One region of the Nocardia sp. NPDC127526 genome, then DNA from elsewhere that is predicted to be linked to it. Evidence: riboswitches for the same ligand, from Rfam matches in the RefSeq annotation. Region 1 holds a riboswitch; each other region holds the start of a gene.
The links. Region 1 has a riboswitch for S-adenosylmethionine ahead of ACFVIV_RS16605 (rhodanese-like domain-containing protein). Riboswitches for the same ligand answer to the same signal wherever they lie in the genome.

Region 1 (3,417 bases):
TCCCAGTCTTTGAACTCGCCGGTGCCCTTGCAGTTGCCGGTGCCGTCGAGTTGGGTGCGCTCGGTGCGCAGGCCCACGACCTTGCCGTCCGCACCGAGGATTTCGGCGGGGGATTCGAAGAAGTGCAGGAACAGCTTGTGCGGGCGGGCGCCGACATCGCGAATGGCCCACTGCTCCAAGGTGTTGCAGATCATGTCGACCTGCTTGGAATGGCGGCGGGCCGCTTCCGAGCCCTCGTCGTAGTCGATGTCCTCGGGATCGACGATGACCTCGATGGTCGGCGAATGATCCAGCTCGCGCAGCTCGAGCGGGGTGAACTTGGCCTGCGCGGGACCGCGGCGGCCGAACACGTGCACTTCCAGGGCCTTGTTGGCCTTGAGACCCTCGTAGACGTTCGGCGGGATCTCGGTCGGCAGCAGTTCGTCGCCGGTCTTGGCGAGCACGCGCGCCACGTCGAGGGCGACATTGCCGACGCCGAGGACCGCGACCTTCTCCGCGTCCAGCGGCCAGGTGCGCGGCACGTCCGGGTGCCCGTCGTACCAGGACACGAAGTCGGCGGCGCCGTAGGAGCCGTCCAGCTCGATGCCCGGGATCTCCAGGGCGCGGTCGGCATTGGCGCCGGTGGAGAAGATGACCGCGTCGTAGAAGCCCTGCAGGTCCTCGAGGGTGATGTCGACGCCGTAGTCGATATTGCCGAGCAGGCGGACCTGCGGCTTGTCGAGCACCTTGTGCAGGGCGGTGATGATGCCCTTGATGCGCGGGTGGTCGGGTGCGACGCCGTAGCGGATGAGACCGAACGGAGCGGGCATCCGCTCGTACAGGTCGATGCTCACCTCGGCGTCGGATTTCATCAACGCGTCGGCGGCATAGATGCCCGCGGGGCCGGCGCCCACGATCGCAATGCGGAGCGGGCGGGTCGCTGCACTCTGTTCGGTCATTCTTATGCGCACCCTTTGGTTGGAGCTACGTGTCGTCGGCCTGCGGCCTTCGTTCTTAGCTTAGGCTAAGTTGATGGTCCGGCTGCGGGCGGTGCCGGGATAGGAACCCCCGACGCTGCGGCGTTGCTGCATGGTTCTCGGTAATTCCCGCATTTTTGCGGGAATTGTGCCGATTCTAATCGTGCGTCTGGATTGTCCCCCGCGTCGGTGTGCTGGATCCCGGCGGCCCCTCATCCTCACGAGTACCCGGTGTCGCGGTCATCGCACCCATTCCGACCAGGCATGATCTAGTCATGAGCGATGACGGCCAATCCGATCAGCCAATTAAAATCAGCCAGAGCGAAACTCGTTCACTGTGGCCGTTCCTGCTGGCTGCGGGCGTAATCCTGGTCGTCATCATCGGCATCGTGGTCGCTGCCCTGGTGTCGCCGGTTGAGAAGAATGTCACAGACTCCGACCGGCTCGCGGTGGCCGCCAGCGCCTTCACCCAATCCCGCAGCGGCACCGACGTCCTGGATCCGAATACGGTGTGCCAGGGCTTCGACGAGAACCGCTCACCCCTGAGCAACCCTCGTGACGAGGGCGTCCAGTTCGAATTCGTGCGGCTCACCGACCCCGTGATCACCGGTGATCGCGCCACCGCGCAGGTCACCTACAAGGCCGACGGCGCCGAACGGACGGCGACCTGGACCTTCACCAAATCCGGCAGCCGCTGGCTGGTCTGCAACTGAACGTTTGACAGCCGGGCTCCGGCCCAGGCACTCTCATCCCAGGTCATGAGTACCAGCGCCAAGCCCCGGCTGGCTGGTCGGCAACCCTCCTCCGCGGTGGGGTGCTCCGGGTGACGACCTGGCCGCGCACCGGAAAAATGGTGCGGCAAGTGCGGATTCACAGGAGGTTCGAAGTGAGCTACGCGGGTGACATCACGCCGAAACAGGCGTGGGAACTGTTGCGGGACAATCCGGATGCGGTGCTGGTGGACGTGCGCACCGAAGCCGAATGGCGATTCGTCGGCGTGCCCGACACCAGCGGTATCGGCCGGCCGACCGCGCTGATCGAGTGGGTGGACACCAGCGGCACCCCGAATGCCCGTTTCGTGGACCAGCTGAAGCAGGCCCTCGCGGATCGTGCCGCCGAGTCGGACGCGCCGGTCATCTTCATCTGCCGGTCCGGTCAGCGGTCCATCGGCGCGGCCACCGCCGCCACCGCCGTCGGCTTCGCGCCGTCGTTCAATGTGGTCGAGGGTTTCGAAGGCGCGCTGGACGCGCGCGGGCATCGCGGCCAGACCGGCTGGCGGGCCGATGGACTTCCGTGGAGGCAGTCATGATCACCGGTGGCTCGTTCGACAAGCCGCTGCCCGAGGGCGTCGGCCCCGCCACCCTGGGCGTGCGCGGCGGCATCCGGCGCTCCGGCTACGACGAGACGTCCGAGGCGCTGTTCCTGAACTCGGGCTTCGTCTATGAGAGCGCCGAGGCGGCGGAGGCCTCCTTCACCGGCGATATCGAGCATTTCGTCTACTCCCGCTACGGCAATCCCACCGTCGCCATGTTCGAGGAGCGGCTGCGGCTCATCGACGGCGCCGAGGCGGCCTTCGCCACGGCGTCGGGCATGTCGGCCGTGTTCACCGCCCTGGGCGCCCTGCTCGGCGCGGGTGACCGCCTGGTCGCGGCGCGCAGCCTGTTCGGCTCGTGTTTTGTGGTGGCCAACGAGATTCTGCCGCGCTGGGGAGTGGAGACCGTCTTCGTCGACGGCGAGGATCTGGAGCAGTGGGAGCGGGCGCTGTCGGTGCCCACCCAGGCCGTGTTCTTCGAGACCCCCTCGAACCCCATGCAGACCCTGGTGGATGTCCGCCGCGTCACCGAGCTCGCGCACGCCGCGGGCGCGAAGGTGGTGCTGGACAATGTCTTCGCCACCCCGCTGCTGCAGCGCGGCTTCGACCTCGGCGCGGACGTGCTCGTCTACTCGGGCACCAAGCACATCGACGGTCAGGGCCGGGTGCTCGGCGGCGCCATTCTGGGCCCGCACGACTACATCGACGGCCCGGTGAAAAACCTCATGCGCCACACGGGTCCGGCGCTGAGCCCGTTCAATGCCTGGACGCTGCTCAAGGGCCTGGAGACCATGCCGCTGCGGGTGCGGCAGTCCAATGCCTCCGCCCTGCGCATTGCCGAATTCCTGGAGCAGCATCCGGCGGTCTCCTGGGTGAAATACCCCTTCCTGCCCTCCCATCCGCAGTACGAGCTGGCCAAGAGCCAGATGTCGGGCGGCGGCACGGTCGTCACTTTCGAACTGGCAGCACCCGCGGACGAGGCCAAGAAGCGCGCCTTCGAGGTGCTCAACCGCCTGCGCATCATCGATATCTCCAACAATCTCGGTGATGCCAAGACCCTGATCACCCATCCGGCCACCACGACGCACCGCGCGATGGGGCCGGAAGGCCGTGCCAGCATCGGCCTTTCGGATGGCGTCGTGCGCATCT
Region 2 (3,417 bases), on a different contig from region 1:
TCGAGGCGGGCCGGGTGGAGTCCGCGGAGATGCGAGCGCGCATGGAGATCATCGATATGCTCGCGGGCGTGCTGCTCGCACCCGTCGGCGATCTGGCAGCGCGCCGCGGGCCCGGCTACCGTTGATGCTCGTGGACACCACGTCAGCGCCCGTGAACGAAAATCCGGCCCGGCCCCGCTGGGTCGGCGTGGGCATGCCATTGCTCGCGGGCGCGGCGGTGGCGGGCGGATTGGCCCTGCTGCATTTCCGGGATCCGCACGCGGAAGGGTCGTACGGGTTCTGCCCGTTCTACGAGCTGACCGGGCTGTGGTGCCCGGGGTGCGGGGGATTGCGGGGACTGCACAATCTCACCGACGGGCGGATTCTCGATGCCGTCCACAGCAATATTCTGATCGTGCCGTTGCTGCTGGGCTTCGCCGTGTGGTGGGGATCGTGGCTGGTGCGCGGGTGGCGCGGGGAGACGATTCCGCGACTACCTCAGGTGCTGCCGAAGAAGGCCCTGTGGATCACGCTGGCTCTGCTCCTTATATATACGGTCGTCCGGAATACGCCGTGGGGGAGCTGGCTCGCGCCTGTTTGATGGCATGCTCGGGTTATGGCTGACACGTTGAAAGAGCGCGTGCGCGCGAAATTGATCCGGCAGCTGGAAGAGGACGGTCCCGCCGATCCGGAACTGGATGATCCGCGTGAGATCTCGGTGCGCGATGACCTGGACCTGCTGAATGCGGTAGCGGACGACGATCCCTTCGTCGAGGAGCTCGCCGCCCGCTATCTCGTGCCATAACCCAACTCTCGGGACTCTCAGGGGCTTCGCCCCGAACCCTCAAAAGCCGCAGGGCGCAGCTCCCGCATCGGTATTCGCGAAAGGGCGGGTTTCCGGGACCGGGTTCCAATGGCCCTCGGTGCGGGCGTAATTCCAGGCCGGGCCGTTCTCCACCAGGGTGGCGACGGCGTCGATGAGCCGGTCCACGTCGGCGGCGGTGGTGCCCAGGCCGATGCTGGCGCGCAGGGCGGCGTCCACGCCGAGGCGGGACAGCAGCGGGTGGGCGCAGAAGCGACCGTCGCGCACGCCGATGCCGTGCTCGGCCGAGAGGTAGGCGGCGACCTGCCCGGGCTCGAAGCCGTCGATGGTGAAGGCGACAATGCCGACGGCGTCGGTGCTGTCCCGGAAGATGCGCAGGAACTTCACGCCCGGAACGGTTTTCAGACCGTAGCGCAGGCGATGGGTGAGGTACTGCTCGTGCTCGAGCACGGTGGCCTCGTCCAGTCCGGCGAGGGTGTCGCAGGCCGCGGCCAGGGCGGCCACGCCGAGCACATTGGGGGAGCCGGCCTCGTGGCGCTGCGGGGCGGGCGCCCAGTCGGCGCCGTCGGCGGTCACCGAGCGCACCGCGCCGCCGCCGGCCAGATACGGCTCGGCGGCATCGAGCCAGTCGCGGCGGCCGACCAGCACGCCCGCGCCGAAGGGGGCGTAGGCCTTGTGGCCGGAGAAGGCCAGGTAGTCGATGCCGGTGGTCTTCAGGTCGATGCGGCGGTGCGGGGCCAGTTGGGCGGCGTCGACCAGGATGCGGGTGCCGCACTGGTGCGCGATCCAGGCCAGGCGCTCCAGCGGGAGCAGTTCACCGGTCACATTCGAGGCGCCCGTAATGGCCAGCAGCGCAGCGGGTTTGCTGCACAGTTCGGCCACGATGCGCTGGATGGTCTCCTCGATGGTGTCGGCAATGGGCACCACGCGGCGGCCGTGGCGGGTCCACGGCAGGAAGTTGGCGTGGTGTTCCACGTCCAGGACCACGGTGTCGCCGGGCACGCAGGAGGCGAGCAGGTTCAGCGAATCGGTGGTGTTGCGGGTGAAGACCACGACCTGATCGTCGGCGGCATTGAGGAAGCGGGCGACCGAACCGCGGGCGGATTCGTAGCAGTCGGTTGAGATGCGCGAGGCGTAGCCGGCGCCGCGGTGCACGCTGGCGTAGGTCGGCAGCAGTTCGGCGATCCGGTCGGTGACCTGCTGCAGGGCGGGTGCGCTGGCGGCGTAGTCGAAGTTGGCGTAGCGAATGGTCCCGCCCTGCACGAGGGGCACCTGGAGGTCACAGCCGGAGACGGTGGCGAGAGCGGCACAGGTCTGGTCGGCGAAAGCAGTCATCACGAAATCCCATCGGGCCAGGGACACGCGATCGAATGATCGAGAGTCCGCGCTTGCCGCGCCCGGTTTTGGGCTGCGGCCTGGTCGTCACCCGGAGCACCCCACCGCGGAGGAGGGTTGCCGACCAGCTAGCCGGGGCTTTGCGCTGGTACTCATGACCTGGTTTGAGAGGTTGGCAGACGGCCGGGAGCCTTGTCAACCCCGTCCGGAAAATCATCCGAAAGTTGGATCGCCGGGACCGCAAAGTTCGAATCGCGAGATCGTTGCTGACGCGTACAGTCGATGGGGAAGTTAGGGTAGCCATACTTCGGCGGTTCCGGAGTTGATCACGAGAGGTTGTTAGACCATGTCTGCGCAGGCCAACACCACCGACACCGGCACGCCGTTCTCGACCCTCATCCGCACCGCGACCGAGCGGCAGCACGAAGAGGCCGAACACTCCACCTTCATGCGCGACATGCTCGGCGGCGCACTCGGAGTCGAGGCCTTCTACCGCTACACCGCGCAGCTGTGGTTCGTCTACGCCGCCCTGGAGAAGCATTCCGCCGAGCTCGCCGGGAATCCGGTCGCGGGGCCGTTCATCCGGCCGGAACTGGCCCGCCTGCAGTCCCTGGAAGCCGATCTGGCCCACCTGGGCGGGGCGAACTGGCGCGATGAGCTGACCGCGCTGCCGTCCACCGCCGCCTACGCCGCCCGCATCGAGGAGTGCGCGCGCAGCTTCCCGGCCGGATACGTGGCCCACCACTACACCCGCTACCTGGGCGATCTTTCCGGCGGCCAGGTCATTCGCGGGACCGCCGAGAAGCTGTGGGACCTGCCCAAGAAGGGCGACGGCGTGCGGTTCTACGTCTTCGACGGCATCTCGAATCCCGCTGCGTTCAAACGCGAATACCGCGAGCAGCTCGATCAGCTGCCGGTCGGCGGTCCCGAGGTCGAGCAGGTGCTCGATGAGGCGCGGCTGGCGTTCACGCTGAACACCGAGGTGTTCCGCGAGCTGGGCGCGGAGTTCGCCGCCTAATTCCCTTGCCCCGGCGGCGGCGGTGCGCTGCCATGGAGGGGTGAGCCTTCCGCTGCTGCTGAGCTTTATCGGGCTGTGCCTGGTGCTGTCGCTGACGCCCGGGCCGGATTCTTTTCTGGTGCTGCGGTTTTCGATTATCGGGCGACGACCGGCGGTGGCCGCGGCGATCGGGTCGGCGCTGGGCGGGATCGTCTGGGCGGTGGTGGTGGCCGCCGGGGTGGCGGCGCTGCTGGAGCAGTCGGCCACGGCCTATCGGGCCTTG
Region 3 (3,417 bases), on a different contig from region 1:
GTCACATCCGGAATGACGGCCCCGTTCTCCAGCCGCACCGCGCCGATGGCAATGCTGCCGAGCGTCCCGTCGGACGGCGGGAGCAGTGCTTCCGCCGTCTCCCGCGCCGTGCTCGATTCGATGTTCACGATCACCGTGCCGCCGCCGTCAGTCCGGCCCGGAGATCCGCCAGGATGTCCTCGATACCCTCGATGCCCACGGCCAGACGCACCAGACCAGGCGTGACGCCCGAAGCGAGCTGCTCCTCGGGAGTCAGCTGGGAATGGGTCGTCGACGCCGGATGGATCACGAGCGAGCGCACATCCCCGATGTTAGCGACATGGCTGTGCAGGACCAGCGCCTCCACGAACTTCTTGCCCGCGTCCACGCCGCCGGCCAGCTCGAAGGAGACGATGGCGCCGACGCCCTTGGGTGCCAGTTGTTTGCCACGCTCATACCAGGGTGAGCTCGGCAGGCCCGCGTAGGACACCGATTCCACACCCGGCGCGGCGGCCAGAAACTCCGCGACCGCCCGGGCATTGGCCACGTGCCGCTCCACCCGCAGGCTCAGCGTCTCGATGCCCTGGCTGATCAGGAACGCGTTGAACGGCGACACGGCCGCGCCCAGATCGCGCAGCAACTGCACGCGCGCCTTGAGCGCGAACGCCGGCGCGCCGAGCTCGGCGAAGACCACGCCGTTGTAGGACGGATCGGGGCTGGTGAACCCCGGGAACCGGGACTGCCCGCCGGCATCGCGCACGGTCCAGTCGAAGGTGCCGCCGTCCACGATCACACCGGCCACCGCCGAACCGTGCCCGCCCAGGTACTTGGTGGCCGAATGCACCACGATGTCCGCGCCGTGCTTCAGCGGCTGGATCAGGTACGGCGTGGCCACCGTGTTGTCCACGATGAGCGGCACGCCCGCCGCGTGCGCGATTCGAGCAACGCCCGGGATATCCAGGATCGAACTGCTCGGGTTCGCGACGGTCTCGCCGTAGAACGCCTTGGTATTGGGCCGCACGGCCGCCCGCCACTGCTCCAGATCGTCGGGATCCTCGACGAAGCTGACCTCGATGCCCAGCTTGGGCAGCGAGTAGTGAAAGAGGTTGTAGGTCCCGCCGTACAGGTGCGGGCTGGACACGATGTGGTCGCCCGCCGCCGCGAGATTCAGGATGGCGAAGGTCTCCGCCGCCTGCCCGGAGGCCAGCAGCAGCGCCGCCACACCGCCCTCCAGCGCGGCGATGCGCTGTTCCACCACGTCCTGGGTGGGATTCATGATGCGGGTGTAGATATTGCCCGGCTCGGCGAGCCCGAACAGCGCGGCGGCGTGATCGGTATCGCGGAAGGCATAGGACGTCGTCTGATAGATCGGCAGGGCGCGGGCCCCGGTGGCGGCGTCGGGCGCCTGCCCGGCATGGATCTGCTTGGTGTCGAAAGACCAGTCGGCCGGGTCGATGGGCGCGGTCGAGTCACTCATGTCCTGCTCCAAGAAAAAAGGTCGCCGAAAGGCGGAAGTCTGACGTTATCGAGAAACGAATAGGCTTCGACAACAACACATTTCGGGTGGCCTCCTACGTTGCGCTTGCACTCGTCCCTCGAGTGCCAGGTCCTCACCCGGAGCACCCCACCGCAGCTGGAGGGTTGCCGATCAGCGAGCCGGGGCTTGTCGCTGATGCTCTTGACCTGAGCGAGATTCTAACCGCCGGATTCGGAACTTCCCGCAGTGGGGCCGGACACACTCGGAACCGCGCACACCCGGATGTACTCCGCATAGGCGGTGTTCACGTGATTCACGCAGTGCGCGGCGATGGCTTCCAGATCATTCCCGTCGAGCAGTTGCCGCAGGCTGTCCTCCTTGCCGGCATGGCAGATGACCTGCCAGATCGACAGCAGCAGCTGCACCGAGAGCGCATCGGGCGCGGCGCCGAGCCGCTCCGCCAGCACCTGTGCGAGGGCGGCCTGTTCGAAGGAGACGGATTCGAAACTGCGGGCCCGCACGGTGGGGTTGTCCAGGATCAGCCGCTGCATCTGCTTGAACTGCTCGAAGGAGATCGGTTCGCCCTCGGTGAGGATGCGGTCGATCACCGCGAGGAAGCTGGCGCGTAGCGCTTCGAGTTCATTGCCGGTGCGCGGCTGGGCGGCCAGCGCCTCGGCCTGCGCGCCCTCGAAGTCCTCGATGAGGCCGACCACGATGGCCTCTTTCGAGTCGAAGTACCGGTTCACGGTGCGCGGTGAGACATCGGCCGCGTCGGCGATCTGCTCGACGGTGGTGGCGTCGAAGCCCTGCTTGTCGCACAACCGCAGGGCGACCTCGATGATCCGAGACCGCGTTTGCTGCTTCTTGCGCTCCCGGAGTCCGGTCCGGGTGGTCGACGTCGACAAACCGAGCATCGGTCCAGTCTAGCGATACCTCGCGCGATTGTGACTTCATCTGACAACTGTCGCAACGCGACAGATTTCTCTTGACGACATTTGTCGCCCGGTGACACGATGGGCTGCACTGCCCGGCAACCGAGGAGATGACCATGACCGGCGGGATCGCGGCGCTGGACGCCGACCGGAAACCAATCGAGACAACGACTTCCACCCGCTGGTGGGCGCTGGGCGTACTCGCCCTGGCGCAGCTGATGGTGGTGCTGGACGTCACCATCGTCACGATCGCGCTGCCCTTCGCACAGCAGGACCTGCACATCAGCGACGGCGACCGGCAATGGGTGATGACGGCGTACACGCTCATCTTCGGCGGCCTGCTGCTGCTCGGCGGGCGGCTGGCCGACTATCTGGGCCGGCGCCGGATCCTGCTCATCGGCCTGATCGGCTTCGCCGCGGCCTCGGCGCTGGCCGGGCTCGCGCAAACCGGCTGGCAGCTGTTCGCCGGACGCGGTCTGCAGGGCGCGTTCGCCGCGCTGCTGGCGCCGGCCGCGCTGTCGCTGGTGTCGGTGACCTTCCCCGAGGCCAAGGAGCGCGCCCGCGCCTTCGGCGTCTTCGCGGCGGTCTCGGCGGGCGGGGTGGCCATCGGGCTCATCGTGGGCGGCGCGCTCACCGAATACGCGGACTGGCGCTGGACCCTGCTGATCAATACGCCCTTCGCGCTGCTGGCGGTGCTGGGCGGGCTGGCCTTCGTGGTCAAGGACGTGCCCGAACCGCGCACCGGCGGTTACGACCTGCCCGGCGCAGTCACCGTCACGCTCGGATTGGTCTCGATCGTCTACGGATTCAGCCGGGCGGCCGACGACGGCTGGCTGGCGGGCACCACCCTCGCCCTGCTCGGCGCCGGGCTCGCACTGCTGGCCGCCTTCGTGGCCATCGAGCGCCGTTCCGCGAATCCGCTACTGCCGCTGCGCATTCCGGGTGAGATCAACCGGGGCGGGTCGTTCCTGGTGGCCTTGCTGGTCCCCATCGCCATGTTCGCCATGTTCCTCAACCTGAGCTTCTACC

Region 2: linked by a shared signal. The riboswitch ahead of ACFVIV_RS00070 (aminotransferase class V-fold PLP-dependent enzyme) and the one ahead of ACFVIV_RS16605 (rhodanese-like domain-containing protein) in region 1 are both predicted to bind S-adenosylmethionine.
Region 3: linked by a shared signal. The riboswitch ahead of ACFVIV_RS27845 (bifunctional o-acetylhomoserine/o-acetylserine sulfhydrylase) and the one ahead of ACFVIV_RS16605 (rhodanese-like domain-containing protein) in region 1 are both predicted to bind S-adenosylmethionine.

Annotation. Positions count from the first base shown of each region.
Region 1 covers NZ_JBHXVO010000008.1:88,603-92,019, reverse strand. The annotation lists gene ACFVIV_RS16615 (FAD-dependent oxidoreductase) at 1-938, opposite strand, end outside; gene ACFVIV_RS16610 (hypothetical protein) at 1,232-1,669, shown strand; SAM riboswitch class IV at 1,711-1,827, shown strand; gene ACFVIV_RS16605 (rhodanese-like domain-containing protein) at 1,843-2,265, shown strand; gene ACFVIV_RS16600 (O-succinylhomoserine sulfhydrylase) at 2,262-3,417, shown strand, end outside.
Region 2 covers NZ_JBHXVO010000001.1:10,409-13,825, forward strand. The annotation lists gene ACFVIV_RS00055 (TetR family transcriptional regulator) at 1-125, shown strand, start outside; gene ACFVIV_RS00060 (DUF2752 domain-containing protein) at 125-580, shown strand; gene ACFVIV_RS00065 (hypothetical protein) at 596-784, shown strand; gene ACFVIV_RS00070 (aminotransferase class V-fold PLP-dependent enzyme) at 824-2,137, opposite strand; SAM riboswitch class IV at 2,182-2,297, opposite strand; gene ACFVIV_RS00075 (heme oxygenase (biliverdin-producing)) at 2,484-3,155, shown strand; gene ACFVIV_RS00080 (LysE family translocator) at 3,196-3,417, shown strand, end outside.
Region 3 covers NZ_JBHXVO010000021.1:103,828-107,244, forward strand. The annotation lists gene ACFVIV_RS27840 (homoserine O-acetyltransferase) at 1-86, opposite strand, end outside; gene ACFVIV_RS27845 (bifunctional o-acetylhomoserine/o-acetylserine sulfhydrylase) at 131-1,456, opposite strand; SAM riboswitch class IV at 1,553-1,663, opposite strand; gene ACFVIV_RS27850 (TetR/AcrR family transcriptional regulator) at 1,675-2,370, opposite strand; gene ACFVIV_RS27855 (MFS transporter) at 2,505-3,417, shown strand, end outside.